Regions from separate parts of the Streptomyces sp. CC224B genome, predicted to be linked through region 1. Evidence: riboswitches for the same ligand, from Rfam matches in the RefSeq annotation. Region 1 holds a riboswitch; the other holds the start of a gene.
What was found. A riboswitch is a leader RNA that binds a small molecule or an ion and turns the genes downstream of it on or off. The one in region 1 is predicted to bind glycine.
Positions count from the first base shown of each region.

Region 1 (15,281 bases):
CCCGCCGCGGGGCCCGGCACGTCCGCGCGGCTCATCGCCACCGAGGACGTCGTCAACCCCACCGGCGCCGTGTGCGGCTTCGCGCCGCCCGGTGACATCCACCGGGTGTGGAACGCGGGCTCCGGCCGCGCGATATCCCTGCACGTCTACGGGGCCGACATCGCCCGCCTCGGCTCCAGCGTGCGGCGCGTGTACGACCTGCCGACGGACCGCTGATGGCGCTGCTCGGACACCGCCCGGCGAAGGCGGCCCCCGCCGCCGGGCGTGCCCCCGCCGCCGGGGGTGCCCCCGCGCCCGGTCCCTGGCCGGGGCTCGCGCTCGCCGCGGCCGCCGTGGCCCTCGCCTGGCTGACGCACCGGCTGCTGCCCGCCCTGCCGATGCTGACCGTCACCATCGTGCTCGGCCTCCTCGCCGCGCACGTACCCGGTACGCGGACGTGGGTGCGGGGCGCGGCGCGGCCCGGGCTCACCTTCGCGGCGAAGCGGCTCATGCGGGTCGGCATCGTGCTGCTCGGCCTGAAGCTCAGCCTCGACGACGTGCTCGGCGTGGGCTGGCAGACCGTCGCCATGGTGCTCGCGACGGTCGCGGCGACGTTCGCCGGCACCTGGTGGCTGGGGCGCAGGCTCGGCCTGCCCGGCGACCAGCCGCTGCTGATCGCCACCGGCTACTCGATCTGCGGCGCGTCCGCGATCGGCGCGGTCGGCGACGTGTCCGACAGCAAGGAGAAGGACACCGCCGTCTCCGTGGCCGTCGTGACGCTCTGCGGCACGCTCGCGATCGCGGTACTGCCCCTGCTCCAGGGGCCCTTGGGGCTCACGGACGCGGAGTTCGGGCGCTGGGTGGGGGCCAGCGTGCACGACGTGGGGCAGGTGGTGGCGACCGCGCAGACCGCCGGAGGCGACGCCCTCGGCGAGGGCGTGCTCGTGAAGCTGATGCGGGTGGCCATGCTGGCGCCGCTCGTGGCCGCGGTCGCGTGCGCCGTACGGGCGCGGGGGGCCGCCGCGGGGACGGGGCGGCGCCCGGCCGTGGTGCCGCTCTTCGTGGCCGGGTTCCTGCTGATGGTCGCCGTCCGCAGCACGGGGTGGCTGCCGTCCGCCGCCCTCGACGCGGCGGGCGTCGCCCAGGAACTCCTGCTCGGCGCGGCCCTCTTCGGCCTCGGCAGCGCGGTGGACCTCCGCTCCCTGGCCCGGACCGGGGGCCGCGTGGCCCTGGTGGGGCTGTGCGCCTGGGTGGTGGTGGGCGGGGTGTCCTACGCGGGGGTGTGCCTGACGGCCTGAGGGCGCGGCGCACGGGGGCCGGGCGGGCGGAGCCGGGAGAGACGGGCGGGCGGGTGGGCGAGAACCCCGAAAACGGCGGGAAAGCGCTACGCGCCGGGGCCGGGCGGGCGGAGCCGGGTGGTACGGGTGGGCGGGCGGGTGGCATCCGCCGCGCAGCGGCGGTGTCGAACCCCCGCACCCCGGCAGGGTCAGAGCCGGACCCGGGCCAACTGCCGCGACTGCGCCACCAGGCGCCCCCCGCTGTCCCAGACCTCCGCGTCCTCCTCCAGGAACCCCCCGGCCAGGTTCCGCGTCGTGATGGACACCCGCAGCGGCCCGGGCGCGGGCCTGGCCCGGATGTGGGCGGTGAGCTCGACCGTCGGCACCCAGCCGGACAGGCCGAGCTCGAACGCCGTGGGTGGCAGCGCGTCCACCGCGAGCAGCAGTGAGAGCGGATCGGGCTCCCGACCGTCGGCGAGGCCGAACCAGCCGCGCATCTCCCCCTTGCCTGACGGCGCGCCGAGCGCCCACCCGAGCGTGGCCGGGTCGAGCTTCAGCCAGAGCCGGTCGGCGATCGCGGAGCTGCCGGGCACCGCGCCGCGGTCCGGGGCGTCGTCGGGCCCGAAGCACTGCTCGACCGGCGGCAGGTCCGGCGGCTCCGCCGTGGTGCGTACGTCGTCGGGGAGCGCGTCCAGGTCGCCGTACGAGGCGAGGACACGCAGCCGCTCCACCTCGCGCCCGCCCTCCTCCTGGAAGAGGGAGGCCTGGCCGGTCGACAGGGTGCGCCCGGTGCGGACGGTCTGCGCACGGACCACGGCGGGGCCCGGCGTGGACGCCGTCAGGTAGTGCGCGGAGACCGTGAAGGGGTCCGGGTGCGGCAACTCGTGCGCCAGGGCGCGGCCGACGAGCGCGAGGAGGTAGCCGCCGTTGACGGCGCTGATGATGGTCCAGCCCGCCGAGAGGTCGGCGTCGTAGACGCCCGGTGCGCGGGGCACGACCGCCGTGTCGCGGTCGAATTCACTGGTGCCGGTCGTCGCGCCCGCCGCGGGCGCCGGAGCTGTTTCCGCCATGGCGGCACCGTACAACACGCAATTACTGAGCGGTAGCTTTTTCTGGTACGGGGCTCCGGGCAGGCCCGGGGGCGGTGCCCCGGCCCCGCTTCGGCCCGGCGGTCAGGCCGTGTCCTCGGCCGCCGCCGAGCGCCGGTTCCAGGCCCTCGGCGCGCGCCAGTGGTAGCGCATCGCCAGCAGCCGCAGCAGGAACGCCGTGACGATGGCGAGTCCGGTCGTGTACCCGTTCAGGGCGTCGTAGCGCAGGCACAGCGCGACGATCGAGGCGCCGACGATCGCCGGGACCGCGTACAGGTCGCGGTCCCAGCGCACCAGCGACGGCACCTCGTTGGCGACGATGTCGCGCAGGACGCCGCCGCCGACCGCGGTGGCGAGACCGAGGGTCGCCGACGCGGTGAGGCCGAGCCCGTAGTCGTACGCCTTGGTGGTGCCCGCCACGCAGAACAGACCGAGGCCCGCCGCGTCGAAGACGTTCACGGCGAACTGGGTGCGTTCGACCTGCGGGTGCAGGAAGAACACCAGGAGCGCGGCGACCAGCGGGGTGAGGAAGTACCCGAGGTCGGTGAAGGCGGCCGGGGGCACCGCGCCGATCACCAGGTCCCGGAAGAGCCCGCCGCCCAGCGCGGTGACCTCGGCGAGCACGGCGATGCCGAAGACGTCGAAGTTCTTGCGCACGGCGAGGAGGGCGCCGGAGATCGCGAAGACGAAGATCCCGGCGATGTCCAGGACGTGCTGGACGGAGGGGGTGAACACATCATGAAGCACGGCCCATTCTCACCCGGCGGCCGGGCTCCCCCCGCCGACGCCGCTCCCCGGCCCGGCCCCCGTGGCGGGCCGGCCGGGGAAGCGGCCGGAGAACCCCGGCCCCGCTCAGTCGGCGGACGAGGTCTTCCTGGGCGGCACGTCCCCACCGTCGTCCGCGGCGGGAGCGGCCTCGCCGCCGGCGTCAGCCGCCCCACCGGCCGCGGGCTCGTCCTCACCGGCCGCGGGCTCGTCCTCACCGGAGGCGGGCACGGCCTTGCCGGAGGCGGGTTCGGCCTTCTCGGCGGCAGGCTCAGACACCTCGGCCGCGGGCACGGCCTTCTTCGCGGCAGGTTCGGACGCCTCCGCCGCAGGTTCAGCCTTGTCGGCGGCGGGCTCGGACGCCTCCGCCGCGGGCGCGGCCGACTCAGCGGCAGCCCCGGCCGTGCCACCGGCCGCGGGCGTGGCCTTCCCGGCAGCAGGCGCAGACACCTCAGCCTCAGGCGCAGGCGCAGACACCTCAGCCGCAGGCGCAGCCTTCCCGGCGGCGGGCTCGGGCTCCGCCGCGGCGGGCGCGGCCTCGTCCGCCGCCGTCGTCACCGTCACCACCTCGATGGCCTCCCGCGCCTCGGACAGCAGCTTCGTGTCCTCGGGCGCCTGGTCGGGCGCGTTCTCCGGGTGGTGGCAGGCCACCTGGTGGCCGGTCTCCAGGACGGCGAGCGGCGGCTCCTTGGCGGCGCAGATCTCCGTGGCCTTCCAGCACCGCGTGTGGAAGCGGCAGCCGGAGGGCGGCGAGATCGGCGAGGGCACGTCGCCGCGCAGCAGGATGCGCTCGCTCTTGACGCCCCGCCGCCTGGGGTCGGGCACCGGCACCGCGGACAGGAGCGCCTTGGTGTACGGGTGCATGGGCCTGGCGTACAGGTCCTTGCGGTCCGCCAGCTCGACGATCTTGCCGAGGTACATCACCGCGATCCGGTCGGACACGTGCCGGATGACCGACAGGTCGTGCGCGATGATCACGTAGGTGAGGCCCAGCTCGTCCTGGAGGTCGTCCAGGAGGTTCACGACCTGCGCCTGGATCGACACGTCGAGCGCGGAGACCGGCTCGTCGGCCACCACGAGCTTCGGCTTCAGCGCGAGCGCCCGGGCGATGCCGATGCGCTGGCGCTGGCCGCCGGAGAACTCGTGCGGGTAGCGGTTGTAGTGCTCGGGGCTGAGGCCGACGCGCTCCAGCATCTCCTGGACGGTCTTCTTCAGCCCGCCGGGCGGGGTGACGCCCTGGAGCTTGAACGGCGCGCCGATGATCGTGCCGATGGTGTGGCGCGGGTTCAGCGAGGAGTACGGGTCCTGGAAGATCATCTGGACGTCGCGGCGCAGCGGCCGCATCTTCGCGGTGCCCAGGTGCGTGATGTCCGTGCCCTGGAACTCCACACGCCCGCTGGTGGGTTCGAGCAGGCGCGTGATGAGGCGGCCCATGGTCGACTTGCCGCAGCCGGACTCACCGACGACACCGAGCGTTTCCCCGGAGCGCACGTCGAAGGAGAGGCCGTCGACGGCCTGCACGGCCGCGACCTGGCGCTGGAGCAGCCCCTTCTTGATGGGGAAGTGCTTGACCAGGTTCTCGACCTTGAGCAGCGTCTCCGCGGGCCGCGCCGCCGAGGGCGCCTTCGCCTGCTCCGGGATCGTCATCTGTTCGGCTTTCTCTGGCACAGCGGCTGCGTCCGGCGCCGCGTCACGTTTCTCGGTCACAGCTTCGGCGCAATCTCTTCGGTCCAGATCCGGGTGCGCTCCTCGCGCGACATGTGGCAGGCCGAGAAGTGGCCGGCGCCGACCTCGCGCAGTTCGGGGCGCTCCGTGCGCGTGATCTGGTCCTTGGGCACGTCGGCGTAGGGGCAGCGCGGGTTGAAGGCGCAGCCGCTCGGCAGGTTGATGAGGCTGGGCGGGGAGCCCTTGACCGGGACGAGGCGCTCGGTCTCCTCGCGGTCGATGCGCGGCATCGAGCCGAGCAGGCCCCAGGTGTAGGGGTGCTGGGGCTCGTAGAAGACCTGCTGGGCCGAGCCGCGCTCGACGCAGCGGCCGCCGTACATCACGAGGAGCTCGTCGGCCATCTCCGCGACGACGCCCAGGTCGTGCGTGATCATGATGACCGCGGAGCCGAACTCCTTCTGCAGGTCCCTGATCAGGTCCAGGATCTGGGCCTGGACGGTCACGTCGAGCGCCGTCGTGGGCTCGTCGGCGATCAGCAGCTCCGGGTTGTTGACCAGCGCCATCGCGATCATCGCGCGCTGGCGCATGCCGCCGGAGAACTCGTGCGGGTAGGAGTCCACGCGCTTGTCCGGCTGCGGGATGCCGACCCGGTCGAGCATCTCGATGGCGCGCTTGCGGGCGGCCTTCTTGTCCACGTCGTGGTGGACCCGGTACGCCTCGGTGATCTGCTTGCCGATGGAGTAGTACGGGTGCAGCGCCGACAGCGGGTCCTGGAAGATCATGGCCATCTCGCGGCCGCGCAGCTTGCGCACCTCGTCCGGCGGCGCGCTCAGCAGCTCGGTGCCGTTCAGCCAGATCTCGCCGGAGAGCTGCGCCCGGCGGCGGCCGTACTGTCCGGCGGTGTGCAGGCCGAGGATGCCGAGCGAGGTGACGGACTTGCCGGAGCCGGACTCGCCGACGATGCCGAGGGTGCGGCCCTTCTCCAGCGAGAAGCTGAGCCCGTCGACGGACTTGACCAGGCCGTCGTCGGTCGGGAAGTGCACCTTCAGGTCGCGGACCTCGAGGAAGGCGGTGGGGGCGGCGGAGCCGGTGGTGGGCTCGCCCACCACGGCACCGCTCTTGCTCAGTTCGGTCATCCCAGCCTCACTCGCGGGTCGATGACGGCGTACAGGAGGTCGACGACGAGGTTGGCGACGGCGATGGCGAGGGCCGCGCACAGCGTGACGCCGAGGATGACGGGCAGGTCCTTGCTGCCGATGGCCCTGACCGCCTCCAGGCCGAGGCCCGGCAGGTTGAAGGTGGACTCGGTGAGGACGGCGCCGCCCATGAGCACACCGAGGTCGAGGCCGAAGACGGTGAGGATCGGCGTCATCGCGGAGCGCAGGGCGTGCCGGCGGATGACGACGGACTCGCCGAGGCCCTTGGCGCGCGCGGTGCGGATGTAGTCCTCGCCGAGGACCTCCAGCATGGTGGCGCGGGTGAGACGCGCGTACATCGCGGCGTTGAGGAAGGCGAGCACGATCCAGGGCAGGATCAGCGTCTGGAACCAGACGTCGATGCTGTCGTCCGTGCTGAGGCTGTCGGCGATCTTCACCCAGCCCAGGTTGTGGACGAAGATGCCCATCGCGACCATGCCGGTGAAGAAGACGGGCAGGGAGACGCCGCCGAGGGCGGTGGTCATCGCGGCGCGGTCCCAGACGGTGCCGCGCTTGAGGGCGGAGACGACACCGGTGGCGACACCCGCGGCGAGCCACAGGACGCAGGCGCCGGCGGCGAGCGCGCCGGTGACCGGCAGGGCTTCCTTGAGGGTGTCCCAGACGGGGGCCTCGGTGCGGAAGGAGTAGCCGAAGCAGGGCGCCGGGCAGTGCGTGACGTCGCTGCCGTTGGCGTAGTCCCGGCCCATCGGGATGCCCTTGATGAAGTCCCAGAACTGGACGATCAGCGGGTCGTCGAGGCCCAGCTTGGTCCGGATGCCCGCGAGCTGCTCGGCTCCGGCCTGCTTTCCGGCGAAGAGGACGGCGATGTCCTGGCCCGCCCACTTGGGCAGCATGAAGAAGACGGTGAAGGTCGCGAGCAGTACGACCAGCACCATGATGACTACGGCGATCAGGCGCCGGATGAGATAAGCAAGCACTGTGCGCGGCCCGGCGGTGGCCCCCAGGCCCCCTTGTGGGGGACCGGGAGGCCACCGCCCGGGGCCATCACCTGCCCTTCGGACTGGCGGGTATCGGCGGCGGTGTGACGGTCAATCAGCTACGGGAGCGTGCGACGACGGGTGCCACGGCGGGGGTGGCCCGCCCGCCGTGGCGGTGCTGCGACGGCCTGGTTACTTCTGGACGCCCAGCGAGACGTAGTCGTACCGGCCGTTGTAGGCGTCGGACATGTAGGCGTTGGTCAGCCGCGGCCCGCGCCAGGTGATGTTCTTCTCGTACAGGAACGGCATCCAGTCGGCCTGGTCGAGGATGCGCTTGTCGAGCTGCTTGTAGATCTCACCGGCCTTGACCGGGTCGGTCTCCGCGATCGCCTTGTCGAAGAGCGCGTCGACCTTCTTGTCCTTGATCTGCGACTCGTTGTAGTTGCCGTTCTCGACCAGGAAGCGGGAGTCGAACAGCGGCTGCGCGTAGCCCTGGCCGGACGGGAAGTCGGGGCCCCAGCCGGACATCTGCATGCTGTAGCCGCGCTTCTTCACCACGGACGGGGAGCCGGTGATGCTGGCGGAGTCGGCGCCGTCGAGGGACTCGACGTCGACGTTGATGCCGACCTTCTTGAGCTGGGCCTGCAGCGCCTCGGCGGCGTCGACCTCACCCGGGTTGTTGTTGCGGGCGGTGAGCTTGGCGCTGAAGCCGTTCGGCTTGCCGCACTTCTTCAGCTCGTCCTTGGCCTTGGCCGGGTCCGGCTTGCCGTTGCGGGCCAGGACGCCGTACGGGTCGTAGTCGCTGTGGCCCGGGATCGCCTTCGGGAAGGTGCTGTTGGCGATCTCACCGGCGGCGAGCTTGCCGCCGCGGGTCTGCTGCAGGCCCGCGAAGTCGGTGCCGTAGAAGACGGCCTTGCGGCAGTGGACGTTGTTGAACGGCTCCGCCGTGTGGATCAGGGCAACATAGCGCACGAAGGACGTGTGCATGTTGTCGACGCTGCCCTTGTGCTTCTGCACGGCGGTGACGCGGCCCGACTGGGTCATGCCGGTGCCGTTGAGGTCGACGTCGTAGTCGCCGGCCATCAGGCGCTTGTCGTTCTCCTCCAGGTTGGCGGAGATCGTCACGTCGATCTTGTCCGGCAGCGCCGGGCGGATCGGGTCCGAGGACTTCTTCCACTTGTCGTTGCGGACCAGGACGATCTTCTTGCCGGGCTTGTACGTCTGGAACTTGTACGGGCCCGAGGAGAACGGCCGCGAGGTGTACTTGGCCTTGGTGTCCTTCGCCGCCTTCACCGGGGAGCCGGACGGCATCGCGAGGAACTGCTCGAAGTCACCGTTGCGCTTGGGCAGCTTGAAGATGATGGTCTTGTCGTCGGGCGTCTCGATCGCCTTCAGACCGAGCTTGTCCTTCGACTTGTCCTTGTACGGGCCCGGGTACTCGCCCTTGGGGTCGAGCGCCTGGCGCAGGTAGCCGGGGCCGCCGGTGATGGTGTCCTTGGCCCAGATGCGCTCGATGCCGTACTTGATGTCCTTGGAGGTCAGCGGCGAGCCGTCCTCCCACGTGAGCCCGTCGCGCAGCTTGTAGGTGTAGGTCTTGCCGTCGGCCGAGATCTTCGCGGTGGACTCGGCCAGGTCCGGCACCAGCTTCGTGCTCGCCTTGCCCGGCTTGGTGTCGTACGACACCAGCTGGCGGGTGTAGAAGCGCATGAAGTCCCAGGACATGCCGTAGTAGGCGCGCTGCGGGTCGGCCGAGTCGAGGTCCTGCTTGCCGACCATGCGCAGGGTGCCGCCCGTCTTCTTGGACGGGTTGGCGACCTTGTTCAGGGCGGCGTTGTAGCCGGCGCCCTTGCCGTCACCGTCGCCGTCGCCGTCGCCGCCGCCGCAGGCCGTGGTGGTCACCAGCGCCGCGACGACGAGGGCCGCACCAGCGGTGAGCCGCCGTTTCGGGGAAACTGTGGGCATTTTCTCGCAACCTCCGAGATTCGCGGTCCTGGGCTTGTCGCTGCCGAAGAACCATGGAAAGAGCCACCTGACCAGCGGCCGGGGCAAGTCGGTTGGGGACTGCTAGCGGGTTCCCTTGGGGTCGAGCGCGTCGCGCAGACCGTCCCCGAAGAGGTTGAAGGCGAGCACCGTGATGAAGATCGTCACACCCGGGAAGACCATGAACATCGGGTCGTGCTCGTACGTTTCGAGGGCGTCCCGCAGCATGCCGCCCCAGGACGCGGTCGGCGGCTTGACCCCCGCGCCGAGGAAGCTGAGGGCCGCCTCGGTCAGGATGTTCGTGGGGATCATCAGTGTCGCGTAGACGGTGATCGGGGCGACCAGGTTCGGCAGCAGCTCCTTGAACAGGATGTGCCGCCGGCCGCCGCCGAGGCTCTTGGCCGCCTCGACGTACTCGCGCTCGCGCAGCGAGAGGGTCTGCCCGCGCACGATGCGGCCGATGTACGGCCAGCCGAAGAAGCCGATGACCAGGACGAGGATCGCGACGCGCACGCTCGTCCCCTGCAGGCCGAGGAAGTCGTCGGGCAGCACCGAGACCAGGGAGATGATGAACAGCAGCTGCGGGAAGGAGAGCAGCACGTCCATCACGCGGCTGATCAGGGCGTCGACCCAGCCGCCGAAGTAGCCGGCGATGATGCCGAAGAGGGTGCCGAGCACGACGGCGACGATCGCGGCGAGGAAGGCCACGAGCAGCGAGATGCGGGCGCCGTAGACGATCCGGCTGAACACGTCACGGCCCTTGTTGGGCTCGACGCCGAAGAGGAAGTCGCCGCTCACGCCGCCGAACGCGCCCTTGGGCAGGTTCGTCAGCTCGTCCAGCTCCTCCTGGTGGAAGTCGTTCGGCGGATGCCCGAGCAGGCTGACGATCAGAGGGGCGAACACGGCCACCAGGACCAGGAGCAGCACGGTGATCCCGCCCGCGAGGGCGACCTTGTCCCGCTTGAGCCGGTTCCAGGCGATCTGCTTGAGGGACCGCCCCTCGACCTTCTTCACCCCTGCACCGGCTGCGGGAGCGACGTCCTCCGTGGGTTCCGCGTCCGCAGGTGTGTCATGCAATGGCGCCGTCATCGTGGCAGGGACCCCTCTCAACCGGCGGTGACCGGCCCGCACTTGCCGCTGTAGCGACGTGATCAGTCCGTCGTACACAGGGGCGAAGGCCCCTTGGAGCGGGAGTCTTCAACGGGGTCGTGATCTGTTACCAGACTTGTCGGGGAATGGATGCGCAACCGTGATGCTGATCGAGGTGTTCCGTTATCCGGACGAGACTGAACGCCGTACGAACACGGGGCAGTTGGGGGCCAAGGCACCACGCGGGCCCATTAGGTCACTCCGGCCTCAGATGCGGACATCGTGCACGGAGGCGCTGATCAGGCCGGTGCGGCCAAGCGGAATCCGGCCACTGTCCTGTTCTCCGCGGCCGGCGCGCGGAGGGGATTCCGCGGATTGCCGCGGGTGCCGTGGGTGCTGCGGGTTCCTCCGGGAACGCCTCAGTACTGCGCGGGGTAGCCGTATCCGCCCGCGGCGGGGGCGGGGGCCGCCTGGGCGTCGCGGTCGTAGAACGGGCGGGTGTGGGCGCGCAGCCACATCGCGACCGGGTCGTGCGGGTCGGCCATCGCGACCGTCGACACGGGCAGGCCCTCGGGGACGGCGCCGATGGACTTCTGCATCATCGCGCGCACGGCGTCCACCGACGCGGGCGAGGTGTCGTACACGTCCAGGCCGATGGCCAGGTACGGGGCGCCGAGGGCGGGCTGCACCCAGGCCCGGCGCAGCGCACGGACCGCCGGGGTGCGGTGCGCGGTCTGGGTCAGCAGCGCGTAGAACTGCGGGAGTTCTATGGTCGGCTCGGTGAGGCGCAGCGGGCCCGCGGGGTGCAGGTCGAGGCCGCAGGCGAGGCGTCGCAGATCGAGCCAGGGGACGCCGACGCCGCCGCCGGGGGCGTGCGGGTTGAGCCACAGGCCGTAGTGGTCGGGGTATAGGGCGCGGGCCACGTCGAGGCCGCCGACGACCTCGTAGCCGCGGTTCCAGCCGCTGGCCGAGAGCTCCTGGGCCGAGGTCACGCAGGGGGCGTAGCCGTGTCCCTCGACCTCCATGTTGCCGTACTGGGCGTCGGGGGAACCGGCCTGGCCGTGCCAGAGCAGCATCCACACCTTGCCCTCGGCGAGCGCGCCCAGGAGCGCCTCGTACGCGTCATAGCGCCCCGGCGTCACCTGGCGCAGCATCTGCTCGACCTTTCCGGCCGCAGCCGTGCCCGACGCGCTCACCCGTAACCGCCCCTTCGCGACATGCCTGCGCGGCCGTCGGCCGACCGCGTGATGCCTCCCAGCTTAAGCGGGCGGGGCGCCTTGGGAGTGGGCCCGGGCGCACGCGCCCCCCTCGCGGGGGCCGCGTTCCGGGGACCGGGGCTCCGGCCCGGCGCGGCCCCGTCGACCGGCCTTCGGCCTCGTCCTCGAGCGCCGGACGGGCTGGATCTCCTCGCCGGGCGAGGACGAGCCGCGGAGCGGTGACAACCGGGGCGCAGGGCCCCTCAGGGTGCCGTGAAGAAGGGCCGGACCCGGCTCCGCATCCAGTCGCCCACCGGGTCCTGGGCCACGTCGAGGAGGACCAGGTTGACCGGCCAGGGGGTCGCGGCCTCGGTCAGGGCCCGGGAGAGGGCGCGCATGGGCAGGTCGCGGGCGTCGCCCTCCCAGGAGGAGAGCTCGACGCCGACGAAGAGCGTGGGCTCCTCGTCCTCGACGGTGGCGAGGCAGCGGCGCGCGGTGAGCACCACGCCGGCCGCCTCGAACTCCCGTGAGGCGGCGGAGAGGAAGTCCACCGGGTCGTCCTGCCAGTCGGGCTCGTAGAGCCTGACCCGGCCCCCGGTCGCCGGGCCGTCCAGCTCCGTGCGCCCCACCCGGCACAGCGCCGCCACCGCGGCGGGCGGCAGCGGCACCGCCACCGTCCCCTCGGGGTTGAGCGCGATGCCCAGCTCCGGCTGGAGCCCGCGCGCGAACTCCACCGCGGGCGCCACCGTGCAGCTCATCCGACCCCCGGTGACCTGCTGGAACTGCTGCTCGGAGGTGAAGACCGGCACATAGGCCTGACCGTGCAGCTCCAGCGTCGGCAGGTCGAGGGTGGCGCTGTCGGGGCCGCCGCCGCCGGGCAGCGGGATCCACACCCGGCTGCGGCCGAGGACCTCGACGATCCGCGCGCCGGTCGCCTCGGAGGGCGGCGCGCCGAGCGAGGCCGCGAGGACCTCCTCCAGTTCGTTGGCGGGCCACCCGCCGTAGGGATGGGCGTGCGCGCGCCCCGGAACGTCCCCCGGAAACTCCCCCGGAAAGTCCATGTGTCTCGTACCCCTGCTCGACGTGCGGTCCTGCGGCCCGACCTTAACGCCGCCCGGTCCGGACGCCGCCGCGGCCCTCGCACCCGCCGCCGGGGCCGTCCCTCACTCCCCGTCGCCGGGCTCCGCGAAGCCGATCTCCCGCAGCGCCCCGGCGGCCTCCCGGTCGAGCAGCACCGCCGAGCCGCAGCCGCGCGGCGGCCGGCCGCGCTCGGCGTCGCGCACCAGGCGCCCGACGGTCCTGCGGTGGCGCGCGAAGGCGTACCGCGAGACGCCGCGGCCGCGCGAGTGCTGGCCGGCCAGGGCCACCGGGGCGGGCACGTCGAGCAGCAGCAGGTGCAGGGTCGCGCCGCGCCGGGCCGCGGCGCGGGCCAGCCAGCGGCGCACCCAGGGCTGCGTGCCGCAGTCGTGGACGACGACGCCCGAGCCCGCGCGCAGCTCCCGGCGCAGCCGCGCGTAGTGCGCGACGCGCACCAGCGGGCGGTAGAGCGCGTACGGGATTTGGCGCGGCATCCGGTCCGCCCAGCGGTCGCGGGTGTCCTGCGAGTCCACGCGCGGGCCCGCCACCGCGCGCCGCATCAGCGTGGACTTGCCGCTGCCGGGCAGCCCGGAGACCACTACCACGTCGCCCGCGGCGAACACCAGGCGGCGCGGGGCGCGCCCGGCGCGGGCCCGCAGGTCGCGGACGACGGGCCGCGGGTAGTGCCCGAGGGCCTCGCGCGCCCGGACGCCCGGCTGCGGTGGCAGCGCGACGCCCCCGCCGGGCAGCACCGCACCCGCCTCGGGCAGCGCGACGCCCGTCGTCGTCGCGTAAGCACTGCTCCTGCGCACCGTGATCGGCCTCCCCATGCGGCTCACGTCACTCGTCACCAGTACCTCTCCATCGAGTGTAAAGAGAAGGTAATGTCCTGCGAAGACGGCACCACGGCACTCCTTGGTTGCGGCTGTTGCGAAGCGGGGGCGCGTGCAATGATGTGCGCGCCAACTCCATACCGGCCGTTTGAATCCGCGCGGGAGAGTCCCCGACGACGCGTCCGCGTCCCGGGGCGCCGAAGGAGCAAGTTCCTCCCTTGAATCTCTCAGGCCCCGTACCGCGCGGGCGAGGCACATCTGAAAAGCGGGCCACACCCCCGGCCGACGGGGCGGCTCCACCCAAGGTGCAAGTCATGCCCCGTTATACGCGTGCGGCGTGGTGAACCTCTCAGGTTTATGACAGATGGGGAGGAAAGACCTCGCCCGTCATGCCCTGGAGCCTGTACTGATGAGTCAGACCGCACGTGGCCCCCGCCACACCGCCCTCGACGCCCTGCACCGCTCGCTCGGCGCCACCATGACCGACTTCGCGGGCTGGGACATGCCGCTGCGGTATGGCAGCGAGCGCGACGAGCACAACGCCGTGCGCACCAAGGCCGGCCTGTTCGACCTCTCCCACATGGGCGAGCTCACCGTCACCGGCCCCCAGGCCGTGGACCTGCTGAACCACGCGCTCGTCGGCAACATCGGCTCCGTCTCCGTGGGCCGTGCCCGGTACACCATGATCTGCCGGGAGGACGGCGGCATCCTCGACGACCTGATCGTCTACCGCCTCGCCGAGACCGAGTACATGGTCGTCGCGAACGCCTCCAACGCCCAGACCGTCCTGGACGCCCTCACCGAGCGCGCCGCGGGCTTCGACGCCGAGGTCCGTGACGACCGCGACGCCTACGCCCTGATCGCCGTCCAGGGTCCCGAGTCCCCCGGAATCCTCAAGGCAGTCACCGACGCCGACCTGGACGGCCTGAAGTACTACGCGGGCCTGCCCGGCACCGTCGCGGGCGTCCCCGCCCTGATCGCCCGCACCGGCTACACCGGCGAGGACGGCTTCGAGCTGTTCGTCGCCCCCGAGCACGCCGAGAGGCTGTGGCAGGCGCTGACGGAGGCCGGCGCCCCCGCCGGGCTCGTGCCGTGCGGCCTGTCCTGCCGGGACACGCTGCGCCTGGAGGCGGGCATGCCGCTGTACGGCAACGAGCTGACGACGTCGCTCACGCCGTTCGACGCGGGCCTGGGCCGGGTGGTGAAGTTCGACAAGACCTCGCACGGCGACGACTTCGTGGGCCGCGACGCCCTGGCCGCCGCGGCCGAGCGCGCCGAGTCCGCGCCCCCGCGCAAGCTCGTCGGCCTGGTCGCCGAGGGCCGCCGGGTGCCGCGCTCGGGCATGTCCGTCGTCGTGGACGGCGAGGTCGTCGGCACGGTCACCTCCGGCGCCCCGTCGCCGACCCTGGGCAAGCCGATCGCCATGGCGTACGTCGACGCCGCCCACGCCGAGCCCGGCACGGCGGGCGTGGCCGTCGACATCCGCGGCACCCACGAGCCGTACGAGGTCGTGGCGCTGCCGTTCTACAAGCGGCAGAAGTGACACCCGTCCCCTCCCGGGGCTGACCCGCGTCCGCCCCGGTCCGGGCAGCACGGGCCCGGCGCGTCACGGCCCCGGCCCGGACGTCCCGGGGCCCGGCGCGTCCGCCGTGTCCCGTGTGTCCCGTCTCACTCCGCAAGACTGCACATCCCCGCGTTCCTCAGCACACGCCCGCGTACAGGAGAATTCACGCCATGAGCAACCCCCAGCAGCTTCGCTACAGCAAGGAGCACGAGTGGCTGTCGGCCACCGAGGACGGCGTGGCGACCGTCGGCATCACGGAGCACGCCGCCAACGCGCTCGGTGACGTCGTCTTCGTCCAGCTCCCGGCGGTCGGCGACACGGTCACCGCGGGTGAGACCTGCGGCGAGCTGGAGTCGACCAAGTCGGTCAGCGACCTGTACTCCCCGGTCTCCGGTGAGGTCACCGAGGCCAACCAGGACGTCGTGGACGACCCGTCCCTGGTGAACTCGGCGCCCTTCGAGGGCGGCTGGCTCTTCAAGGTGCGCGTCGCGGAGGAGCCGGGCGACCTGCTCTCCGCCGACGAGTACACCGAGTTCTCCGGTAGCTGACTTCACACGGCGTAAGGACTGATCTTCCGATGTCGCTTCTGAACACCCCTCTCCACGAGCTCGACCCGGACGTCGCCGCCGCCGTC
Region 1 covers NZ_JASCXL010000045.1:29,653-44,933, forward strand. The annotation lists gene QK440_RS19345 (cysteine dioxygenase family protein) at 1-216, shown strand, start outside; gene QK440_RS19350 (putative sulfate exporter family transporter) at 216-1,277, shown strand; gene QK440_RS19355 (thioesterase family protein) at 1,466-2,326, opposite strand; gene QK440_RS19360 (trimeric intracellular cation channel family protein) at 2,429-3,091, opposite strand; gene QK440_RS19365 (dipeptide ABC transporter ATP-binding protein) at 3,197-4,756, opposite strand; gene QK440_RS19370 (ABC transporter ATP-binding protein) at 4,813-5,910, opposite strand; gene QK440_RS19375 (ABC transporter permease) at 5,907-6,908, opposite strand; gene QK440_RS19380 (ABC transporter substrate-binding protein) at 7,101-8,870, opposite strand; gene QK440_RS19385 (ABC transporter permease) at 8,973-9,977, opposite strand; gene QK440_RS19390 (enhanced serine sensitivity protein SseB C-terminal domain-containing protein) at 10,397-11,173, opposite strand; gene QK440_RS19395 (enhanced serine sensitivity protein SseB) at 11,437-12,234, opposite strand; gene QK440_RS19400 (AAA family ATPase) at 12,337-13,080, opposite strand; glycine riboswitch at 13,233-13,335, shown strand; gene gcvT (glycine cleavage system aminomethyltransferase GcvT) at 13,493-14,626, shown strand; gene gcvH (glycine cleavage system protein GcvH) at 14,818-15,195, shown strand; gene glyA (serine hydroxymethyltransferase) at 15,225-15,281, shown strand, end outside.

Region 2 (15,281 bases), on a different contig from region 1:
TCTACGCCGAGCTGGTCTTCGCCAGCGGGGTCGAGGTGAGCGCCCGTCCCTCGGACGCCATAGCGCTGGCGCTGCGCACCGGGACGCCGATCTACGGCAGTGACGGGGTGCTGGACGACGCGGGCATCGCCATCCCGGACGAGCAGGAGGACGAGGTGGAGAAGTTCCGCGAGTTCCTCGACCAGATCTCGCCCGAGGACTTCGGCACCAGCAGCCAGTGACGGCCGGGTGCCCGGCGACAGCTGGGTACCCAGTGACAGCCGGGTGCTCGTGAGCGGCCGCGGAGAGGCCCGCTCCGGAGCATTCGGCTAGCCTTTCCCCGCGGCAGGGGACGCGAAACCACTCGCAGGGTGATTATCACTCGGCGTGGCGAGTGTGGCGATCGTTGACGAGCCCCTGGCGACTGCCTACCGTCGATGAGGCAGGTCAAGGACGGAGGTCGGCGTGAGAAGCAGCGGCGACGGTACAGCGGTGGGCGGTTCGTATCCGCTGCACGGCGGCTCGGCCGAACCCCCTTCGAGGCGCCCGGTGGCGCTCCACGGTAACGGCAGCCCGTCCGCACCGGAAGACCGGACACAGCAGCCCGAGCGGGACCGCATCGGTTACCGCGGCCCCACGGCGTGCGCGGCGGCGGGCATCACGTACCGGCAACTCGACTACTGGGCGCGTACCGGGCTCGTGGAGCCCAGTGTGCGTGCGGCGGGCGGCTCCGGGACCCAGCGGCTCTACAGCTTCCGCGATGTCGTCGTGCTGAAGATCGTGAAGCGTTTCCTGGACACCGGCGTCTCGTTGCAGAACATCCGCACCACCGTGCAGCACCTGCGGGACAGCGGTTTCCAGGACCTGGAGCGCACGACGCTGATGAGTGACGGCGCGACGGTGTACGAGTGCACGTCGCCCGGCGAGGTGCACGAGCTGCTCCAGGGGGGCCAGGGGGTCTTCGGAATCGCCGTCGGAGTCGTGTGGCGGGATGTCGAGGCCGCGCTGTCCCAGTTGCACGGGGAGCGCGTCGACACGGGAGAGACGCTGGTCGGACACCATCCGGGGGACGAGCTGGCGCGGCGGCGGAACCGGGCCGTATGAGGGCCTGAGGGCCGCGTATCGGGCCGAAGGCTGTTCCGTGCCGGGCTGGTGCGGGGGCGGGCCTGCGGAGCGCGCAGGGGGTCGTACGCGCCCTTGCGGTGCGCCGGTCCGCGCTGGTGACGGGGTTCCTCGCTCCTCCCTGGGCTGCAAGCCACGAGGTTGTTGCTGCCTGTGTGCCGAGGTGCTTCGGCTGGGGCGGTTGTCGTGTTCCGTCGGCCGGTGGGCCTGGTCCAGGGCATTGTCAGTGGCGTAGGGCAGCATCAGAGGTGTGAGAACCGCGCCGACGATCCTGCATCTCGACATGGATGCCTTCTACGCGTCAGCCGAGCAGGCCGCGAAGCCGAGCCTGCGCGGCAAGGCCGTCGTGGTCGGCGGGCTGGGGCCGCGCGGGGTCGTGGCGACGGCGTCCTACGAGGCCAGGCGGTTCGGGGTGCACTCGGCCATGCCGATGGGGCAGGCGCGCCGGCTCGCGCCGAACGCGGCGTACCTCGTGCCGCGCTTCGGGCTGTACCGGGAGATCAGCGAGCAGGTCATGGGGCTGCTGCGGGAGCTGTCGCCGCTCGTGGAGCCGCTCAGCCTCGACGAGGCCTTCGTGGACCTGGAGGCCGGTGGAGTCGCCGATGACGCGGCCTCGGCCCGGGCCGTGGGGGAGCGGCTGCGGGCGGACATCCGGCGGGTGACGGGGCTGACGGGGTCCGTGGGGCTCGCCGCGTCCAAGATGCTCGCGAAGATCGCCTCCGAGGAGGCCAAGCCCGACGGGCTCAGGCTGATAGAGCCGGGCACGGAGCGGGAGCTGCTCGGGCCGATGTCGGTGCGGGTGCTGCCCGGCGTGGGCCCGGCGACGGGGGACCACCTGCGGCGGGCGGGGATCACCACGGTGGGGGAGCTGGCGGAGGCCGGGCAGGACGAGCTGGTGCGGCTCCTGGGCAGGGCCCACGGCGAGGGGTTGTACGCGATGGCGCTGGCGCGGGACGAGCGAGCCGTGGTGGCCGAGCGGGACACCAAGTCCGTCAGTGTCGAGGACACGTACGACGTGGACATCCACGACCGGGTGCGGGTGCGCCTGGAGGTGGCGCGGCTCGCCGACCGGTGCGTGCAGCGGCTGCGGGCGGCCGGGCACTCCGGCCGGACCATCGTCCTCAAGGTGCGGCGCTTCGACTTCTCGACGCTGACCCGCTCCGAGACGCTACGGGGGCCCACGGACGACCCGGCGGTGGTGCGGGAGGCGGCCGCGCGGCTTCTGGAGTCGGTGGACACGACGGGCGGGGTGCGTCTGCTCGGCGTAGGGGTGAGCGGACTCGCGGACTTCACGCAGGAGGACCTGTTCGCGCAGGCCCAGGCGCAGGCCGAGGCGCATGCGCTGGTGGAGGCCGGGGAGGGGCCGGGGGCCTCGCCTGCTGAGCGTGACGGGGTGGCCGAAGCTGGTGGAGGGGCTGTGAGCGGGGGTGGTGCTGAGGCCGGTGCGTCGGTTGAGGGGGCCGGGACGAGACCTGTCTCGGGCCTGGGGGACGCGACGCACCAGGTGGCGGTCCTTGCGGGGGCCGGGGCCGGGGAGCCGGTGGCGCCTGTCGAGCGGCGGTGGCCCGCGGGGCACGACGTACGGCATGCCGTGTACGGACCCGGGTGGGTGCAGGGAAGCGGCCTGGGGCGGGTGACGGTGCGGTTCGAGACACCGGAGTCGCCCCCGGGCCGGGTGCGCACGTTCCGCACGGACGACCCGGAACTGGAGCCTTCGGATCCGCTGCCGTTGGTGACGGCCGCCGGGGTTGTCGGTGGGGGAGCGGCGGCGGCAGCCGTGGATGAGGTGGGCGTGTGGGGCGACCGGGGTGCAGGGGGTATCGCTGGTACGGGCTAGGGAAGGGGCGCTGGGGGCGTGCGGAGGGCGTAGGGCGTAGCTGTATCGGGGAGGTCGGCGGCTGAGTGACCAGGGCTGGGGTGCTGGCCGGGCGTCAGGGGTGGAGAGGCCGACAGGCCTGGTGAGCACCGGCCCGGGCGGGCACCGGCACCGGTGGCGGAGGCGACGGCAGGCGTGGCAAGAACCGGCAGGCACGGGACGAGCGGCAGGCGTGGCAAGGACCGGCAGATGTAGCGAAATCCGGCAGCCTCAGTGAGGACCGGCAGGGGCCGTTGGACAAGGCCAGCCGGACGGGGAGGCAGCCGGATGGGGGCGCCGGACGGGCTAGCCGGACGGGGAGGCAGCCCGATGGGGGGCGCCGGACGGGGCCAGCCGGGAGAGGAGGTAGCCGTACGGAAGGCAGGGCGCACGGGAGGTAGCCGGGCGAGGGGCAGCCGGGGCGAGGAGACAGCCGTGCGGGAGGCAACGTACGGAAAGCAGCCGTACGGGAGGCAGGCGCACGGGAGGTAGCCGGGCGAGGGGCAGCCCGGACGAGGAGGCAGCCGGACTGGGGGCCACCGGGTGGGGGCCAGTCGGATGGGGATGGTCAGGTGTTGCTGTCTTCGGGGGTGGGGCCGAAGTCGTGATCGGGGAAAGGCGGGGCCGGGGCGACGTCCAGGCCGTAGTGGCGGTAGAGCTGGAGTTCCTGCTCGGGGGAGAGGTGGCGGCCGACGCCGAAATCCGGGGCGTCCCTGATCAGGGCACGGTCGAAGGGGACGCGGAGGGTGCCGTCCTTGACCAGCTCGCTGGACTCCAGCGGGACGAAGGCGTCCCGGCTGAACAGGCCGGTGCGTATGGCGGCCCACTCAGGGGCGCCGGTCGCGTCGTCGAGGTAGATCTCGTCGACCGTGCCGATCCTGTTGCCGTCGCGGTCGAACGCCTTGCGGCCGATCAGGTTGCGGGGATCGATATCTGTCTGCACGTTCCCTCCCGTTGATCGCGGCTCATCCGGGCTGACCGGCTTTCGGTTGTCGTTGCTCGCCGAGGTCGATGTCGCTTCTCAGCGCTTCACAGTACTTCTAGGCGTATCTCGGGCTTCTCAGCCCTTATGAGGACTTATCCGGCCTGCCAGTGCTCGTCGGCGCTTGTCACGCTCGGAAGTACTTTCGCAGCACCCCCTCATCACTACGAAAGAGCACTTCGGGGCGGGCGGCCACTCGAGGGATCGGGCAGGGACCTCGCTGGTAGGCTGGCAAGCGGCTGTTGACCCCGTGCGGGAGAGCTCTTCGGTGGCAGCACCGGGGAGCGCCGAAGGAGCAACTCCTCCCCGGAATCTCTCAGGCCCCTGTACCGCACGGATGAGGCCACTCTGGAAAGCAGGGCGGGCGTCGGGCGGGCACGTTCGAATCCCTTCCTCACCGACGGTGCAAGCAGGGCCGCCCTGGGCGGGCCTGTGAAGCTCTCAGGTTGAGATGACAGAGGGGGAGGCCGTACGGGTACCCGCGCCGTGGTACCCCTCGCAGGTCGTGCCAGACCAGGAGGCCTCCGCCATGACCGCCACTCCTCGCACCCCGCTTTCGCAACTCGAACAGGGCATCCCCTTCGAGCAGCGGCACATCGGCCCCGACGCCGAAGCGCGTGCCAAGATGCTCGCCCAGGTCGGGTACGGCTCCCTCGACGAGCTCACCGCGGCCGCCGTGCCGGATGTGATCAAGAACGCCGAGGCCCTGGAGCTGCCCGGCGCCCGCACCGAGGCCGAGGTGCTGGCCGAGCTGCGTGCGCTGGCGGACCGCAACCAGGTCCTCGACTCGATGATCGGGCTCGGCTACTACGGGACGTTCACGCCGCCCGTCATCCTGCGGAACGTGATGGAGAACCCGTCCTGGTACACGGCGTACACGCCCTACCAGCCGGAGATCTCGCAGGGTCGTCTGGAGGCGCTGCTCAACTTCCAGACCGTCGTCGCCGACCTGACCGGCCTGCCCACCTCGGGCGCCTCCCTGCTGGACGAGGGCACCGCCGCCGCCGAGGCCATGGCGCTCTCGCGCCGCGTCGGCAAGGTCAAGAACGGCGTGTTCGTCGTCGACGCCGACGCGCTGCCGCAGACCGTCGCCGTGATCCGGACCCGGGCCGAACCGACCGGTGTCGAGGTCGTCGTCGCGGACCTGAGCGACGGCCTGCCCGCGGAGCTCGACGGGCGTGAGATCAACGGTGTCCTGGTCCAGTACCCGGGCGCCTCCGGTGCCGTCCGCGACATCAAGCCGGTCATCGAGCAGGCCCACGAGCGCGGCGCGATCGTCACCGTCGCCGCCGACCTGCTCGCGCTGACCCTGCTCACCTCGCCCGGCGAGCTCGGCGCCGACATCGCCGTCGGCACGACGCAGCGCTTCGGCGTGCCCATGGGCTTCGGCGGGCCGCACGCCGGCTACATGGCGGTGCACGAGAAGTTCGCCCGCAACCTGCCCGGCCGCCTGGTCGGCGTCTCCGTCGACGCCGACGGCAACAAGGCCTACCGCCTGGCGCTGCAGACCCGTGAGCAGCACATCCGCCGCGAGAAGGCGACCAGCAACATCTGTACCGCGCAGGTGCTGCTCGCCGTCATGGCCGGGATGTACGCCGTCTACCACGGCCCCGAGGGCCTGCGGGCCATCGCGCGCCGCACGCACCGGTACGCCACGCTGCTCGCCGCGGGCCTGACGGCGGGCGGGGTCGAGATCGTGCACGGCGCGTACTTCGACACGCTGACCGCCCGGGTGCCCGGCAAGGCCGCCGACGTGGTCGCCGCCGCGCGCGAGCGCGGGGTCAACATCCACCTGGCCGACGCCGACCACGTGTCGTTCGCCTGCGACGAGACCACCACGCGCGCGCAGCTCGCCGCTCTGTGGTCGGCGTTCGGCGTCGAGGCCGACATCGAGGCCCTGGACGCGAGCACCGAGGACGCCCTGCCCGCGGGGCTGCTGCGCTCGGACGAGTACCTGACCCACCCGGTCTTCCACCAGTACCGCTCCGAGACCTCGATGCTGCGCTACCTGCGCCGGCTCGCCGACCGCGACTACGCGCTCGACCGCGGCATGATCCCGCTGGGCTCCTGCACCATGAAGCTCAACGCGACCACGGAGATGGAAGCCGTCACCTGGCCGGAGTTCGGGCAGCTGCACCCCTTCGCGCCCGCCCCGCAGGCGCAGGGCTACCTGACCCTCATCCGCGAGCTGGAGGAACGTCTCGCCGAGGTCACCGGCTACGACAAGGTCTCGCTCCAGCCGAACGCCGGGTCCCAGGGTGAGCTGGCCGGTCTGCTCGCGGTGCGCGGCTACCACCGGGCCAACGGCGACGAGCAGCGCACCGTCTGCCTCATCCCGTCCTCCGCGCACGGCACCAACGCCGCGAGCGCCGTGATGGCCGGGATGAAGGTCGTCGTCGTGAAGACCGCCGACGACGGCGAGATCGACGTCGAGGACCTGCGGGCGAAGATAGAGCAGCACCGCGAGCAGCTCGCCGTGCTCATGATCACCTACCCGTCCACGCACGGCGTGTTCGAGGAGCACGTCGCCGACATCTGCGCGGCCGTGCACGACGCGGGCGGCCAGGTGTACGTCGACGGCGCCAACCTCAACGCGCTGGTGGGGCTCGCCAAGCCGGGGCACTTCGGCGGCGACGTCTCCCACCTGAACCTGCACAAGACCTTCTGCATCCCGCACGGCGGCGGCGGTCCCGGCGTCGGCCCGGTGGCGGTGCGCGAGCACCTCGCCCCGTACCTGCCCAACCACCCGCTGCAGCCCGCCGCCGGGCCCGAGACCGGCGTCGGCCCGGTCTCCGCCGCGCCGTGGGGCTCGGCCGGCATCCTGCCGATCTCCTGGGCGTACGTCCGGCTCATGGGCGGCGAGGGCCTCAAGCGGGCCACGCAGGTGGCGGTCCTGTCGGCGAACTACATCGCCAAGCGCCTTGAGCCGCACTACCCGGTGCTCTACACCGGCCCCGGCGGGCTCGTCGCGCACGAGTGCATCATCGACCTGCGGCCGCTGAGCAAGTCCACGGGCGTCAGCGTCGACGACATCGCCAAGCGCCTCATCGACTACGGCTTCCACGCGCCGACCATGTCCTTCCCGGTCGCCGGCACGCTGATGATCGAGCCGACGGAGAGCGAGGACCTGGTCGAGCTGGACCGTTTCTGCGAGGCGATGATCGCCATCCGCGGGGAGATCGAGAAGGTCGCGAGCGGCGAGTGGGCCGCGGAGGACAACCCGCTGCGGAACGCGCCGCACACCGCGGCCGCGCTCGGCGACGACTGGGAGCACGGCTACAGCCGCGCCGAGGCCGTCTTCCCGGCCGGGGTGTCCGCGGCGGACAAGTACTGGCCGCCGGTGCGCCGCATCGACCAGGCGTACGGCGACCGCAACCTGGTCTGCTCCTGCCCGCCGCTGGACGCGTACGAGGACTGAGGTCGCGCCCCCGGGACCCAGGACCACGGGGGCCGGGCGCCTGCCGGTTGCCGGGTGAGGGCGGCCGGGTGCGGCGCGCACAAGTCAGGGCCGGTTCGGAGACTTCGGGAGAAGTCCTCCGGGCCGGCCCTTTCGGGTTTCGCAGCGGTCCGGTGAGGTACCGGTTCGGTGCGAAGGCGCTGTTCCGCGGTGGTGTGGTCGTGCCGGCGGCTCAGGCGGCCGTCATCACCTGGCTCGTGCCCAGCGGCCGGTGCGGCGCGATGATCTCGCCGTTCGGCAGCAGCTCACCGGTGTCCTCGAAGAGCAGGACGCCGTTGCACAGCAGACTCCAGCCCTGCTCCGGGTGGTGCGCGACGAGCGACGCGGCCTCCCTGTCGGCGGATTCGGCTGTCGGGCAGGGTGGCTGGTGCTGGCACATGGAAGGGTTCTTTCGCTGCGAAGTGGTGGTGGTCGCGTCCGTGCTACGGCTTGATGTGGTGGTCATGCCGCCCCCGTTCCCCCGTTGGTCGAGTCGGTCCCGTCCAGTGTTGCCCCACGGGCGTGATTCCGCAGGGATTTTGCGGCACCGGTTTCCTACTGCTTAAGGACGTATCACCCGCGCGGACGGTTCAGTCCAACTCCCCTGTCCCTTCGGGTGGTTCGGCGTGGCCGAAGTGGGCTAGTCCGGATGGGCATTCCGGGCGGCACCGGGCAGCACCGTGCCCCGCGGCCGGGGGCGGCGGGGCACGTGGGCGGGCAGGTGCGGGTGGTCAGGCGGGTGAGGTGAGCAGCGGGGCCGGGGTCAGGCGGTGGATGAGCACCGGCAGCAGGTCGGCGGCGCGGTGCGGGCGGTGGGCGGCGATGCCGGGGGGCGCGGGAGCGAGCGGAACCAGTACGTCAGCGGGGTCGAGCGCGCCGCTCGCGCCGTCCGTCGTGCAGTCGCCGTGCAGCCACAGGGTGAGCATGTAGAGCTCCGGCACGGAGAGCAGCCGCGGCTGGTACGCCTGCGGCAGGGCCTCGGCGTGGAGCAGTGCCCGCTCGGTGGAGGCGATGTACGGGCCTTCGCAGAAGTGCGAGAACGCCCAGCCGTCCGGGGTGAGCATCGTGTCCGCCGCCGCCACCGCGCGCTCGCCGGAGCGGATCAGGAACCGCCACCCGGTGAGCTTCGTGGCCGCGGCGGGCGCCGCCGAGCGGACCAACTCGAAGAGCGGCAGCGGCGTTTCCGGGCGCGTGGGGCCTTGGGCGGCACGCAGGGACGGGGTGCGGGCCTCGCGGACGGCGGTGGGGGAACCGAGGGCCGTGAGGACACTGCGTACAGCGGGTGCGGGAGCCGGGGGGACATGCAGCGGCATGGTGGGTCGCCTCTCATTCGACAGGCACGGCGGGGCGGGGGCAGGTGCGGACAGCGCTGTCTGCTCGGGGTCAGAGGGGGCGGGGGCAGGGGACCCGGGGGGGGGGGCACCGCGAGCGCCAACTCTCTGCCTCAACCAGGGAGTTTATACGACAAGTGTTCAGGAAAAGTTTCCGCTAGCCGTTCCCCATATGCCGGTCAAGGCTTCATCCGGTCGCGCTTATGGGAGATTTCTCCTGATTCACGATCCGTTCCGGGCGATTGACCTCGGGGCTTCTCGCGGGTGCGGTCGGCCGGTTCTCGCCGGTATTTTCGACCACAACCGGAGGCATTGAATCTGCGCGCTGCGGCTTGCCTGGCGAATGTGCCGCGGGTCACCTTTCCGTAGCCTACCGGGCGGGCGGCTCCGCGGGGGCGTTATGGATCACATCGGCGGGGCATCATCCTCCGTACACAGCGGCCGGGCTGTGTGCCGCCCAGGCGAGGAGGGACGCTCCGATGGGGGAGAAGGTCGAGGCGGGGTCGTACGACCTGTCCGATCGCCAGCTGTACCGGATCAAGCACCAGCAGTGCCTCGACGCGCTCGGGCGGATGCTCGAGGAGCGGCGCTTCGACCGGCCCAAGAATCTCCTGGGCCTCGAGATAGAGCTGAATCTCACGGGACCCGACGGCACTCCGAGAATGATGAATGCGGAAGTTCTCGAGCGTATCGCGAGCCGCGATTTCCAGACCGAACTCGGAATGTTCAACCTGGAAGTGAACATCGCCCCGCACCGGCTGGGCGGCCGCGTTCTCGACCAGCTCGCCGAGGAGCTGCGCACGGGCCTCGCCTATGCCCACCGGAAAGCGGCGGAGGTGGACGCGGGCATCGTGATGATCGGTATTCTGCCGACCTTGAGCCGGGCCGACCTGGTCTCCGCGAACCTCTCCGACGACGACCGCTACGCCCTGCTCAACGACCAGATGGTGGCGGCCCGCGGGGAGCACTTCGCGCTCGACATCGAGGGCGTGGAGCGGCTGCGGTGTTCGTCGGCGTCCATCGCGCCCGAGGCGGCGTGCACGTCGGTGCAGCTCCACCTCCAGGTCACCCCGGGGAAGTTCGCCGACGTCTGGAACGCCGCGGAGTCGATCGCGGCCGCGCAGGTGGCGGTGGGCGCCAACGCGCCGTTCCTGTTCGGGCACGAGCTGTGGCGGGAGTCGCGGCCGCCGCTGTTCCTGCAGTCCACGGACACGCGGCCGCCCGAGCTCCAGGCGCAGGGGGTGCGGCCGCGCAGTTGGTTCGGCGAGCGGTGGATCTCCAGCGCGTACGACCTGTTCGAGGAGAACCTGCGGTACTTCCCGGCGCTGATCCCGCTGTGCGAGGACGAGGACCCGCAGCGCGTGCTCGACGAGGGCGGGGTGCCGCGGCTGGCCGAACTGACGCTGCACAACGGCACGGTGTACCGCTGGAACCGGCCCGTGTACGGCATCGCCGACGGCGTGCCGCACCTGCGCGTGGAGAACCGCGTCCTGCCCGCGGGCCCCACCGTCACCGACGTCATCGCCAACGCCGCCTTCTACTACGGCCTGGTGCGCGCGCTGGCCGAGGAGGCGCGGCCGGTGTGGAGCCGTCTGCCCTTCGAGGTGGCGGCCCGGAACTTCGACACCGCCTGCCGCTACGGCATCGACGCCCGCCTGGAGTGGCCGCGGCGCGGCCGGCACGGCGGACTGGTGGAGGTGGCGGCCGTCGACCTGGTGCGCGACGAGCTGCTGCCGCTCGCCGCGGCCGGACTCGACGCCTGGGGCGTGGAGCCCGCCGACCGCGATCTGTACCTGGGTGTGATCGACGAGCGGTGCAGGCGGCGCGTGAACGGCGCGACCTGGCAGGCGGCGACGTACCACCGGGCACTGGAGGGCGGCTTGGAGCGCGAGGCGGCGCTCGCCGCCACCACGCGCCGGTACAGCGCGTTGATGCACGCCGGGGAGCCGGTGCACACCTGGCCGGTGGGGCTGCCGGAACCGGCGCTGCGCGTGTGAGGAAGCGCCGTACGTGAGGGCGTACGACAGGGACCGCGGGACGGGAGACCGCGTCCCGGGCGGGTGCGCGACGGCGTGAGCGCGGGTCGGCCGACCGCCCGCCGAGGGCATCGGGCAAGCTGTGACGATCCAGGTGCGCCCGCCGCCCCGGGACGACGGCGGCGCGGGCGGCACGCGAGCGACGAGGCGGAACGCGCCAGTGGAGGCAGCAGTGCGAGCGGAGCCGGGGCCGACGGCCGGTGTCCTTCCCGAGACGAGGCTCTCGCGACGGTTCCTCGGCCACGAGACGCTGCTGGTGCTCGCGCTGTCGCTGGGCGCGAGCGGCGTGTCGTCGCTGATCAGCTTCATCGGGTCGGTCACCAGGCCGGGCGGCCTGGACGAGCAGGCCGCCCGGATGAACACCTCGGCGGCACCGGGGCGGCCCTGGCTCGACCTCGCGTGGCAGCTCTTCGGCATCGCCACCGCGCTGGTGCCCGTGGTGCTGGTCGCGCACTTCCTGCTGCGGGAGGGCTCGGGGCTGCGGACCGTCGGCTTCGACCGGACGCGGCCGTGGCCGGACCTCGGCCGCGGGGCCGCGGTGGCCGCCGTCATCGGATCGACGGGCATCGCCTTCTACCTGGCGGCCCGCGGCCTCGGCTTCAACCTCACGGTGGTCCCGGAGAACCTCCCGGACGTGTGGTGGAAGTACCCGGTGCTGGTCCTGTCGGCGCTGCAGAACGCGATCCTGGAGGAAGTGCTCGTCGTCGGCTATCTGCTGCGCAGGCTCGGACAGCTCGGGTGGACGCCGATGGCCGCGCTGGTGGGGAGTTCGGTGCTGCGCGGGTCGTACCACCTGTACCAGGGCATCGGCGGGTTCATCGGGAACATGGCGATGGGCGTGGTGTTCGTGCTGCTCTACCGGCGCTGGGGCCGCGTCGGGCCGCTGGTGGTGGCCCACTCGCTGCTCGACATCGGGGCCTTCGTGGGCTACGGGCTGCTCGCGGGCAAGGTCGGGTGGCTGCCCACCGCGTGACGCGGGGGCGCGGCGCGGCGGGGGCCGCGCCGGTGCCGTGGAGCGGCCACCCCGTGCCGTAGGCGGGGCGCGCGTCGCCGCCGTCAGGCCAGCAGGTCGCCCTCGATGACGGTGACCGCGCGGCCCGTCAGCAGGGTGCGGTCGCCGCGCAGGCCGGTGCGGACCAGGCCGGAGCGCGCCGAGGCCTGGAGGCCGGTGAGGTCGGCGCGGCCCAGGCGCCCTGACCAGAACGGCGCCAGGGCGGTGTGCGCGCTGCCCGTGACCGGGTCCTCGTCGATGCCGACGCGCGGGAAGAAGCCGCGTGAGACGAAGTCGTACCCGCGCGCGGGGTCCTCGGCGCGGGCCGTCGCGATGATGCCGCGCTCCGAGTGCGCGACCAGGGCCCTGTGGTCCGGCGTGAGCGCGCGCACGGTCCGCTCGTCGACCAGCTCGACCAGCAGGTCGCCTAGGTGTGGCCCGGTGTCGTACGCCGACAGCGGCTCGGCGCCCAGGGCTTCGGCGACGCCGTCCGGGACGGTGGCGGGGGTGAGCGGCGCCGTCGGGAAGTCGAGCGTGATCGAGCCGTCCGCGTGGGCGGTGGCGGTGAGCACCCCGGACCGGGTGGCGAAGCGCACCGGCCCCTCGGCGGCGCCGGTGGAGCGCAGGACGTGCGCGGTGGCCAGCGTGGCGTGGCCGCACAGGTCGACCTCGGTGGCGGGCGTGAACCAGCGCAGCGCCCAGTCGACCCCGTCGCCCTCGGGCAGCGGGTGGGCGAAGGCGGTCTCCGCGTGGTTCACCTCGGCGGCCACCCGCTGGAGCCAGTCGTCGTCCGGGAACGAGTCGAGGAGCAGCACTCCGGCCGGATTCCCGGTGAAGGGGCGCTCGGCGAAGGCGTCGACGACACGGATGCGGGTCCGTGGGGATGTGGTCATGCGGACGACCCTAGGGAGCCACCAGGGCGCGCCGCCAAGGCCAATCCGTCATGACTGGCCTTTGTTCACGAGATTCCGTCGGTCTGTGGTCGGGGCGGTGGCTCCTTTTGTCGGGGTTGGCCGTCGAAGTCTTGTCGTACGTACTGTTCCGATATATCGTTGAAGCATCGCGACTGATCAATGATGTCGAGTCGATGTCGATGCGATGTTGCGAGGTGACCGACGCGGTCCCTGTCGGCCGAGCCGCCGACCAGAAGCGTGGTCACCGACCAGGCGCCGCGAACGCTCGCGGCGACACCATGGAACGAGGAAAGGACTGACCGACATGCGTTCCCACGGTTATGAACACGGTTACGAGCACGAGCACAGGCGGGGCCGCGGGCGCGGACCCCACGGACCCGGGCCCGAGGGCCGGGGCGGTTTCGAGGGGCGGCGCGCGGCGTTCGGCCCCTTCGGGCCCGGCTTCGGCGGCCCCGGCCCCTGGGGCGGGCGCGGCGGCAGGGGCGGCCCGCGCGGCCGGGCCCGGCGCGGCGACGTCCGGGCGTCCATCCTGGCGCTGCTGAAGGACCGGCCGATGCACGGCTACGAGATGATCCAGGAGATCGCCGAGCGCAGCGGCGGGGCGTGGAAGCCCAGCCCCGGCTCCGTCTACCCGACCCTCCAGCTCCTGGAGGACGAGGGGCTGATCGCCAGCGCGAGCGAGGGCGGCAAGAAGCTCTTCTCGCTCACCGACTCCGGCCGCGCGGCGGCGGACGAGGGGCCCGAGGCGCCCTGGGAGGACTCCGGCCGCGGCGTCGACTGGGAGGCCCTCACCGAGATCCGGCAGGCCGGCTTCGGCCTGATGGAGGCGTTCGGCCAGGTCTGGAAGACCGGCTCCAAGGAACAGCGCGACAAGGCGCTGACCGTCATCAACGACGCCCGCAAGAAGCTGTACCTGATCCTCGCCGATGAGGACTGAGGTGGAGCGGGCCGCGCCGCCCGTATCCGGAGCGCGGCCGTGCCGGTGCCCCGCACACCCTGTGCGGGGCACCGCGCCGTCCGGGCGGGCCCGTCGCCCGGCCCGTACGGCTCGCCCGGCTCGTACGGCTGGCCCCGGTCGTACGGCTCGTTCGAGGACAGGGGTGGGACGGCCGAAGTGGCCGCGGCTGGGCGCCGGATAGGGTGGTGCTCCGCCTGCCGCTCCGCGGCCCGGCACCCTCTCGGTGCTGCTCGTACGGCTCGTACTGCCTGCTCGTACGGCTTCGTACCCGCTTGCACCGCTGCACAACTGCTCGTACTGCTGGAAAGGCCCCCGCATGCCGTCGTCCGCCCGACCCGACGCCGACCACCCGGCCTGTGCGGACGCGGTGGCGCGGCTGCGCGCCGCGGGTTGCGTGTTCGCGGAGGAGGAGGCGGAGCTGCTGGTGGCCGCCGCGGCGACGCCCGCGGAGCTGGACGCCCTGGTGGCGCGGCGGGTGAGCGGGCTGCCGCTGGAACACGTCGTCGGCTGGGCCGAGTTCGCGGGGCTGCGCGTCGCCGTCGACCCCCGCGTCTTCGTGCCGCGCCGCCGCACCGAGGCACTCGTCCGCGAGGCGGCCGCGCTCGCGGCACCCGGTGCCGTCGTCGTGGACCTGTGCTGCGGGTCGGGTGCCCTGGGCGCGGCGCTCGCCACGGCCCTCGGCCGCGCCGAACTGCACGCCGCCGACATCGACCCGGCAGCCGTCGCCTGTGCCCGCCGCAACGTGGGCGCGCTCGGCGGCCACGTCCACGAGGGTGACCTGTACGCGGCGCTGCCCGCTGCGCTGCGCGGGCGGACCGACATCCTGCTCGCCAACGTGCCCTACGTCCCGTCCGGCGAGGTCGCGCTGCTGCCCGCCGAGGCCCGCGAACACGAGGCGCGCGTCGCGCTCGACGGCGGCGCGGACGGGCTCGACGTGCTGCGGCGGGTGACCGCGGAGGCGCCGCGGTGGCTGGCGCCCGGCGGCCTGCTGCTCTTCGAGACGAGCGAGCGGCAGGTGCCCGCAGCGGTCGCGGCCGTCACGGACGCGGGGCTCGCGCCGCGCGTCGTCACCGACGAGGAGCTGTACGCGACGGTGGTGGTCGCGCGGCGCGCCGACGCATGACGGCAGCCGCCCGGCGGGGACTCAGCGCGGCGCCCGGCCGACGTGCCGTATCACCGCGGCGTCGAAGAGGTCGGGGGCGCGGGGGAACGGACCCTCGTCGTGGCAGTGCCAGGCGTCCCAGAACAGGTCGGCGGGCAGCGCGTCCGCGGGCGCGTACACCCGGTACACGTACAGTCGTCCGTCGGCCGCCGGCAGGGTGACCAACCAACACCCGCTCTCCATGCCCCTCACGGACGAGCGCCGGGGCACGATGGTTGCGCACCCGGCGCGAAGCACGGCGGCGCGCGCCCCCACCAGCGAGAACGGCCGGAAGTCATCCGTAAGGAGGACAACCCACCCAGGTGTGCACACCCTGTGTGGGACGCGGAAATGCTCCCCGCCGCCGATGCCGGGCCCCGCGGGGGACTGATGGGGTGTGAGAGTGCAAAGCCGTACCCCCCAGGGCGCAGAGCCCGGCCCGACCCGGGCAGACATCGACACCGGCCCGAGCGCGGCGCTGGCCCCGGTCGTGGCCGGCGCACGCCGGCGTGCGGTACGCGACGGGGACCGGCAGG
Region 2 covers NZ_JASCXL010000027.1:69,273-84,553, reverse strand. The annotation lists gene QK440_RS13625 (bifunctional nuclease family protein) at 1-221, shown strand, start outside; gene QK440_RS13620 (MerR family transcriptional regulator) at 445-1,083, shown strand; gene QK440_RS13615 (DNA polymerase IV) at 1,352-2,938, shown strand; gene QK440_RS13610 (PRC-barrel domain-containing protein) at 3,525-3,899, opposite strand; glycine riboswitch at 4,182-4,280, shown strand; gene gcvP (aminomethyl-transferring glycine dehydrogenase) at 4,468-7,356, shown strand; gene QK440_RS13600 (DUF5999 family protein) at 7,568-7,774, opposite strand; gene QK440_RS13595 (hypothetical protein) at 8,106-8,687, opposite strand; gene QK440_RS13590 (glutamate--cysteine ligase) at 9,185-10,702, shown strand; gene QK440_RS13585 (type II CAAX endopeptidase family protein) at 10,914-11,714, shown strand; gene QK440_RS13580 (PhzF family phenazine biosynthesis protein) at 11,798-12,625, opposite strand; gene QK440_RS13575 (PadR family transcriptional regulator) at 12,951-13,583, shown strand; gene QK440_RS13570 (putative protein N(5)-glutamine methyltransferase) at 13,921-14,727, shown strand; gene QK440_RS13565 (hypothetical protein) at 14,749-14,949, opposite strand; gene QK440_RS13560 (Clp protease N-terminal domain-containing protein) at 15,149-15,281, shown strand, end outside.
Region 2: another riboswitch for glycine. It lies ahead of gcvP (aminomethyl-transferring glycine dehydrogenase); the one in region 1 lies ahead of gcvT (glycine cleavage system aminomethyltransferase GcvT).